3 regions of the Conyzicola nivalis genome follow, and region 2 is predicted to be linked to each of the others. Evidence: predicted binding sites of a transcription regulator. Region 2 holds the regulator's gene; each other region holds the start of a gene.
The links. Region 2 encodes HrcA, which represses chaperone genes, less so after heat shock. Its sites were predicted from a motif close to TTNGCACTCGNNNNNNNCGAGTGCNAA; they were not measured.
Positions count from the first base shown of each region.

Region 1 (2,268 bases), on a different contig from region 2:
GTCGATGCCTCGCGCGAGGTCGCCGATGAGGCGCGCCCTGATCACCGCCCCGTCGGGCTCGTAGAGGTATTCGCCCAGTTCGCCGAGCTCGACGTCGGGGCTGTCGGCCGGGGCGGTGAGTTCGGCGGTGCCGTGGTCGCCGATCACCAGGGCCGAGCGGCCGACGCCGGGACGCGCGGCGGCGCCGAACCACACGCCGAGCTCCACCACGTCGCGGTCCACCGACACCCACTGCGCCTCGACCCCCGCGGGAATCAGGTCGCGGTCGATGCCGGGCCCGAGCTTGACACCCGTAGGCAGTCGCTCGCCGATCGCAAAAGCGAAATCGAGCGAGGGCGACCAGTCGGCGGGATCCGCGAGGCGCCGGGCGTCGTTGCGCCGGGCGGGATCGAGGTAGACGCCCTCGAACCCGTCGAGATCGACAGCCGTGGCATCCGCGTGTTCGATCGTCGCGTTGCCGAACGGTGCCAGGTTGTAGGCGGCGATCGCCGCGGTGACCTCGTCGCGTTCGACGCCGGTCACCCGGATGTCGATCGCCGCGAGGGCGAGGGCGTCAGCGCCGATTCCGCAGCCCAGGTCGGCGACGCGCGTCACGCCGGCGTCGCGGAACCGGCCGGCGTGCAGCGCGGCGACCTTCAGCCGGGTGGCCTGCTCGAGACCCGCCTCGGTGAACAGCATCCGCTCGGCGAACGGCCCGAACTTGGCGACCGCGCGCGCCCGCAGCTTCGACTGGCTGAGCACGGCCGCGACGAGACCGGGGGAGTGCCCCGCCTTGCGCAGTGTCGCGACGGTGCGCACCACATCGGCCTGGGAGTCGAACGGCGGCAGCGAGTCGAGCAGCCCGAGCCCCTCGGTCGACATCAGCTCGCGAAACTCGGTGGCGTCCATGGCCCCATTCTCCCAGCCCCTCGCGCGTGCCCAGACCTGCCAAATGAAGGAGAAACCGGTGTCGAGTCACACATCGGCGCGGATGCGCGGCCCTACGGTGCGAAATCTCCTTCATTTGGCAGGCGGGAGAGGGGCGGATGTTTCGGCGATTGGCACTCGGATTGATCGAGTGCCAGCATCCGACGTATAGTTGCTTTGGCACTCTCACATCGAAAGTGCCAACCCAAGAATTTAGAAAGAAGAGGTCAACTGTGTCGGTCTCCATCAAGCCGCTCGAGGATCGCATCGTGATCAAGCAGGTCGAAGCAGAAACGACGACCGCCTCCGGGCTCGTCATTCCTGACACCGCCAAGGAAAAGCCCCAGGAGGGCGAAGTTGTCGCCGTCGGCCCCGGCCGCATCGACGACAACGGCAACCGCATCCCCCTCGACATCGCCGTCGGCGACAAGGTCATCTACTCCAAGTACGGCGGAACCGAGGTGAAGTACGGCGGAGAAGACCTCCTCGTGCTCTCCGCTCGCGACGTGCTCGCGGTCGTCGTCCGCTAGTCAGCGAACACAGGCAACACCAGTACTACCCGGAACGCCCGGTGGCCCAGCCACCGGGCGTTCCGTCGTTCCACGCGCCGATAGGGTGGACGACGTGCCACCAGCCGTCACCGTCCCCACGTCCACAGCCTCGCCGAGCGACGGCCTGCCCATGGGCCGCGGCCTGCTCTTCGGTATCGCCGCCTACGCGCTCTGGGGCGTGCTTCCCCTCTTCTTCCTGCTGCTCCGCCCGGCGACGGCGTTCGAGATCGTCGCCTGGCGCATCGTGCTCTCCCTCATCTTCTGCGTCTTGCTGCTCACGGTCACCCGCGGCTGGCCGGCGCTCATGGTCATCGTCCGCGACCGCCGCACCACGCTCATCCTCGGCGGGGCCGGCCTGCTCATCCTGGTCAACTGGCTCGTCTACGTGTACGCGACCCTCAGCGGCCACGTCGTCGAGGCCGCCCTCGGCTACTTCACCAACCCGATCGTGACCGTGCTGCTCGGGGTCATCGTCCTGCGCGAACGGCTGCGGCCGCTGCAGTGGGTGGCGATCGGCGTGACCGTGGTCGCCGTGCTCATCCTGGCCCTCAACTACGGGCAGTTCCCCTTCATCGCGCTCGCCCTGGCGTTCTCGTTCGGCTTCTACGGCCTCGTGAAGAAGCAGGTCGGCGGGCGGGTGGACGCGGTGAGCGGGCTCACGATCGAGACCGCTTGGCTCACGATCCCCGCCACCGTGATGCTCGTCGTCCTCGGCGCCAGCGGACTGCTCACGATCGGAACCGAGAGCGTGCTGCAGACCGTGGCGCTCCTGTTCGCGGGTGTCGTCACCGCCGTGCCGCTGTTGTTCTTC
Region 1 is NZ_BMGB01000002.1:150,692-152,959, forward strand. It holds gene IEV96_RS14210 (THUMP-like domain-containing protein) at 1-888, opposite strand, end outside; gene groES (co-chaperone GroES) at 1,140-1,436, shown strand; gene rarD (EamA family transporter RarD) at 1,588-2,268, shown strand, end outside.
Region 1: the regulator HrcA is predicted to act here: its motif matches at 1,038-1,064, upstream of groES (co-chaperone GroES).

Region 2 (2,268 bases):
GATGAAGCGCACCGAGAGCGGGTAGCGGAACGGCTCGCCGCGGTTGACCCGCAGGCCGGCCCTGATCGACAGGGCGGCGTTGACGACGTAGAGGGCGGTCGGCAGCACCGCGAGGACCGGCAGCATCAGCGCCACCGGGGTGAGCGACAGCAGCGCGGCGATGAACGCCTCGACGGTCATCACCACGGCGTACAACGCGGTGAAGGTGATCTGCCAGTTCAGCGCTTCCTTCGATTCCTGCCGGGCGAGGGAGGGGCGGGCGCGCGTCATCAGATAGATCACGAGCGAGGGCGCGAACCACAGCACGCCGCCCAGGTGGGCCACCGTCGCCCACGTCTTGTCGTCCGTCGTGGAGAACGCCCGGGCGCGGGGGTGGGGTGAAACGTCGGACATCACTGCGGGGGAGGCCTTTCGGGTGGCGTGGAGCGCCCCCCGTTCGGGGGTCGGCGCTAACACTGCACAACGTAGCGTGTACGAACCGCGCGCGCAAACCTCCTTCCCCGACGCACCGAGTTACAATTGGCAGTCAGGTTGATCGAGTGCCAGTGGGCGAAGCGAAGGGCGGTGGTGAGATGGTGTCCGACCGCAGCCTCGAAGTCCTCCGCGTGATCGTGCAGGACTACGTCGCATCCCGCGAGCCCGTCGGCTCGAAGTCCATCGTCGAGCGGCACGCCTTCGGCGTCTCGGCCGCGACCATCCGCAACGACATGGCCCTGCTCGAAGAAGAAGAGCTCATCGTCGCCCCGCACACGTCGTCGGGCCGCGTGCCCACCGACAAGGGCTACCGCGTGTTCGTCGACCAGCTCGCCGACCTGCGGCCGCTCAGCAGCGCCCAGCGCCAGGCGATCGAGACCTTCCTCGGCGAGTCGATCGATCTCGACGACGTGCTCGCCCGCACTGTCCGCCTCCTGTCGCAGCTGACGCACCAGGTCGCTCTCGTGCAGTACCCCACGCTCACGAGGTCGCGCGTGCGCCACATCGAGATCGTGCCGCTCGCGCCGCGCCGGCTCATGACCGTGTTCATCACCGATACCGGCCGGGTCGAGCAAAAACTCGTCGACGTGTCATCCGACATCGACGACGTCTTCCTCGGCGAACTGCGCAGCAAGCTCAATGCCAACCTCGGCGGACTGCCCCTTTCGGATGCCGCGGAGAAACTCACGACCATCGGGGCGCACTTTGCCCCTGACCGCCGGGACATCGTCGCCCAGGTGGCGCGCACGCTCATCGGCCAGACCCTCGAGAACCGTCAAGACCGGCTGCTCATGGCCGGTGCCGCGAACCTCGTGCGCACCGAAGACGACTTCGACGGCAGCATCTTCCCGGTGCTCGAGGCGATCGAAGAGCAGGTGACGCTGCTCAAACTCTTCGGCGAGGTCGACGGCGACCACCACGGCGTGGCCGTGACCATCGGTCGCGAGAACGCGGAGTTCGGCCTCGGCCAGACTTCGGTGCTCTCGAGCGGCTACACGTCGTCGGGCGGCGGCATCGCCCGACTGGGCGTGCTCGGGCCGACCCGCATGGACTACTCGAACAACATGGCGGCGGTGCGAGCAGTCGCCCGCTACCTGACCAGACTGCTCGGCGACGAATAACCGCCGGGAACGAACACCGTGAGGATTGACAACTAACTGTGGCTGACCACTACGAAGTACTCGGCGTCGACAAGAGCGCCTCGCCCGAAGAAATCAAGAAGGCCTACCGGAAGCTCGCGCGCGAGTTCCACCCCGACGTGAACCCGGAACCGAGTGCGTCCGACCGCTTCAAGTCGGTGACGCACGCCTACGACGTGCTCAGCGACCCGCGGCAGCGCCAGGAATACGACCAGGGCGGCAGCGCCGGGTTCGGCGGAGGGGCTCAGGGCTTCGGCGGCTTCAGCGACATCTTCGACACCTTCTTCGGCGGGGGTGCACCCGGCGGCGGAGGAAGCGGCGCCGCACCGCGTTCGCGCAAGGAGCGAGGCGGCGACGCCCTGCTGCGCGTCGAGGTCGACCTCGACGAGGTCATCTTCGGCACCAAACGCGACCTCGAGGTCAACACCGCAATCCTCTGCGACACCTGCGAGGGCACCTGCTGCGCCCCCGGCACCCGCGCCGTCGTCTGCGACATCTGCCACGGCTCCGGCCAGATCCAGCGCGCCGTGCGCAGCCTGCTCGGCAACATCATGACGTCCAGCCCGTGCGGCACCTGCCGCGGCTACGGCACCGTCATCCCGAGCCCGTGCCCCACCTGCGCCGGCCAGGGCCGCGTCCGTGCGACCCGCAAGAT
Region 2 is NZ_BMGB01000001.1:1,114,577-1,116,844, reverse strand. It holds gene IEV96_RS05410 (DUF4870 domain-containing protein) at 1-393, opposite strand, end outside; gene hrcA (heat-inducible transcriptional repressor HrcA) at 573-1,595, shown strand; gene dnaJ (molecular chaperone DnaJ) at 1,634-2,268, shown strand, end outside.

Region 3 (2,268 bases), on a different contig from region 2:
CGATGTTCGCGCCGGTTGCCTCGTCGCCGACGAGGTCGGTGACCGCGGCGGACTCGAATGCGACCTTGCCGGCCTGGATGAGGGCTACGCCACCACCGGCGACGATGCCCTCTTCGACGGCTGCCTTGGCGTTGCGCACTGCGTCTTCGATGCGGTGCTTGCGCTCCTTGAGCTCGACCTCGGTCGCGGCTCCGGCCTTGATGACTGCAACGCCGCCGGCCAGCTTGGCCAGGCGCTCCTGCAGCTTCTCGCGGTCGTAGTCGGAGTCGGTGTTCTCGATCTCGGCGCGGATCTGCTTGACGCGACCGGCGATGGCGTCGGCGTCGCCGGTGCCCTCGATGATCGTGGTCTCGTCCTTGGTGATGACGACCTTGCGGGCGCGGCCGAGCAGGTCGAGGGTCGCGTTCTCGAGCTTGAGACCGACCTCCTCGGAGATGACCTGGCCACCGGTGAGGATGGCGATGTCCTGCAGCTGCGCCTTGCGACGGTCACCGAAGCCGGGAGCCTTGACGGCGACCGACTTGAAGATGCCACGGATCTTGTTCACGACGAGGGTCGCGAGCGCTTCGCCGTCGACGTCCTCGGCAATGATCAGCAGCTGCTTGCCCGACTGGATGACCTTGTCGACGATCGGCAGCAGGTCCTTGATGTTCGAGATCTTGCCGTTGACGATGAGGATGTAGGGGTCCTCGAAGACCGCTTCCTGGCGCTCGGGGTCGGTGACGAAGTATGCCGAGAGGTAACCCTTGTCGAAGCGCATGCCCTCGGTCAGCTCGAGCTCGGTGCCGAAGGTGTTCGACTCCTCGACGGTGACGACGCCTTCCTTGCCGACCTTGTCGATGGCCTCGGCGATCAGTGCGCCGATCTCGGGGTCGCCGGCGGAGATGGACGCGGTGGCCGCGATCTCTTCCTTGGTCTCGATCTCCTTGGCGGAGGCGATGAGCGCCTCGATGACCGCGGAGGTCGCCTTCTCGATGCCGCGCTTGAGGCTGATCGGGTCGGCACCGGCTGCGACGTTGCGAAGTCCTTCGCGAACGAGGGCCTGAGCGAGAACGACCGAGGTGGTCGTTCCGTCGCCTGCGACGTCATCCGTCTTCTTGGCTACCTCTTTGACCAGCTCTGCGCCGATCTTCTCGTAGGGGTCGTCCAGCTCGATTTCCTTGGCAATCGACACACCATCGTTCGTGATGGTGGGGGCGCCCCACTTCTTCTCAAGCACCACGTTGCGACCGCGCGGGCCGAGCGTGACCTTGACGGCGTCGGCCAGGATGTTCAGGCCACGCTCGAGGCCGCGACGGGCCTCCTCGTTGAAAGCAATGATTTTTGCCATGTGTGTTCTCGTCCTTTCCGGACGTTTGCCTACCGAATTCTTTAGCACTCGGGGCATGCGAGTGCCAGAGACAAAATTAGCACTCGCCCAAGGTGAGTGCAAGAAAGGCGAAGGCTTGCCGGGCGATTACGCGCACCGCGCACAACAATGGCCCGCCTTCGACGGGCCATTGTCACGAAATCGGTCGGACGCTACTGCGCGAGCCGCACCGATTCTGCCTGAGGGCCCTTGCTGCCCGTGCCGATTTCGAAGGTCACGCTCTGACCCTCTTCGAGTACCTTGTAACCCCCCATGTCGATGGCGGAGTAGTGGACGAACACGTCCTGGCTCCCGCCCTCGACAGTGATGAAACCGTAACCCTTTTCAGCGTTGAACCACTTCACGGTTCCGTTCGCCATGTGTTGCTCCTTGGTGCGTGTTCGGTGGTATCCGCACCAGTCGCGGTACGGACATCCCAGAGCGTAGTGAGCGGCAGCGCGCTCCAACAGGGGGTTTGCGGCGTAATCGGCCTAATACTCAAGGATTAAACACGTTCGTAACACTGGATGACACGGGGCCACTGTTCGGCCCGGTGCCGTCAGCCGGCGGGGGTGTAGTCCGAGCCGAGCACGATCGTGACGGGGGCGCCGAGGAACGCGGTGCTCTCCTTCACGTCGCCGACACCGAGAGTGGAGACGAGCCCGCGCGCGATGTCCTCGTCGGCGGGGTTGCTGTAGTAAACGATCGTCTCTTCGATATCGCTCGTCGACGCCGTCGTGGCGCTTCCGATCGGCCAGCCCGCGGCGGTCAGCGTGTCGCTGACCACGGTCTGCTGCCCGACGACGGGAGTTCCGTTGAGCACCGTGATCGTGATGGCGCGCGCGGGGTCGATCGTCGCGGGATCGGTGAGCGGCAGCGCCGTCGGGGTCGACTCGTCTTCGGGCGAGCTGCTCGTCTCG
Region 3 is NZ_BMGB01000002.1:352,911-355,178, reverse strand. It holds gene groL (chaperonin GroEL) at 1-1,330, opposite strand, end outside; gene IEV96_RS15205 (cold-shock protein) at 1,522-1,728, opposite strand; gene IEV96_RS15200 (LytR C-terminal domain-containing protein) at 1,908-2,268, opposite strand, start outside.
Region 3: the regulator HrcA is predicted to act here: its motif matches at 1,372-1,398, upstream of groL (chaperonin GroEL).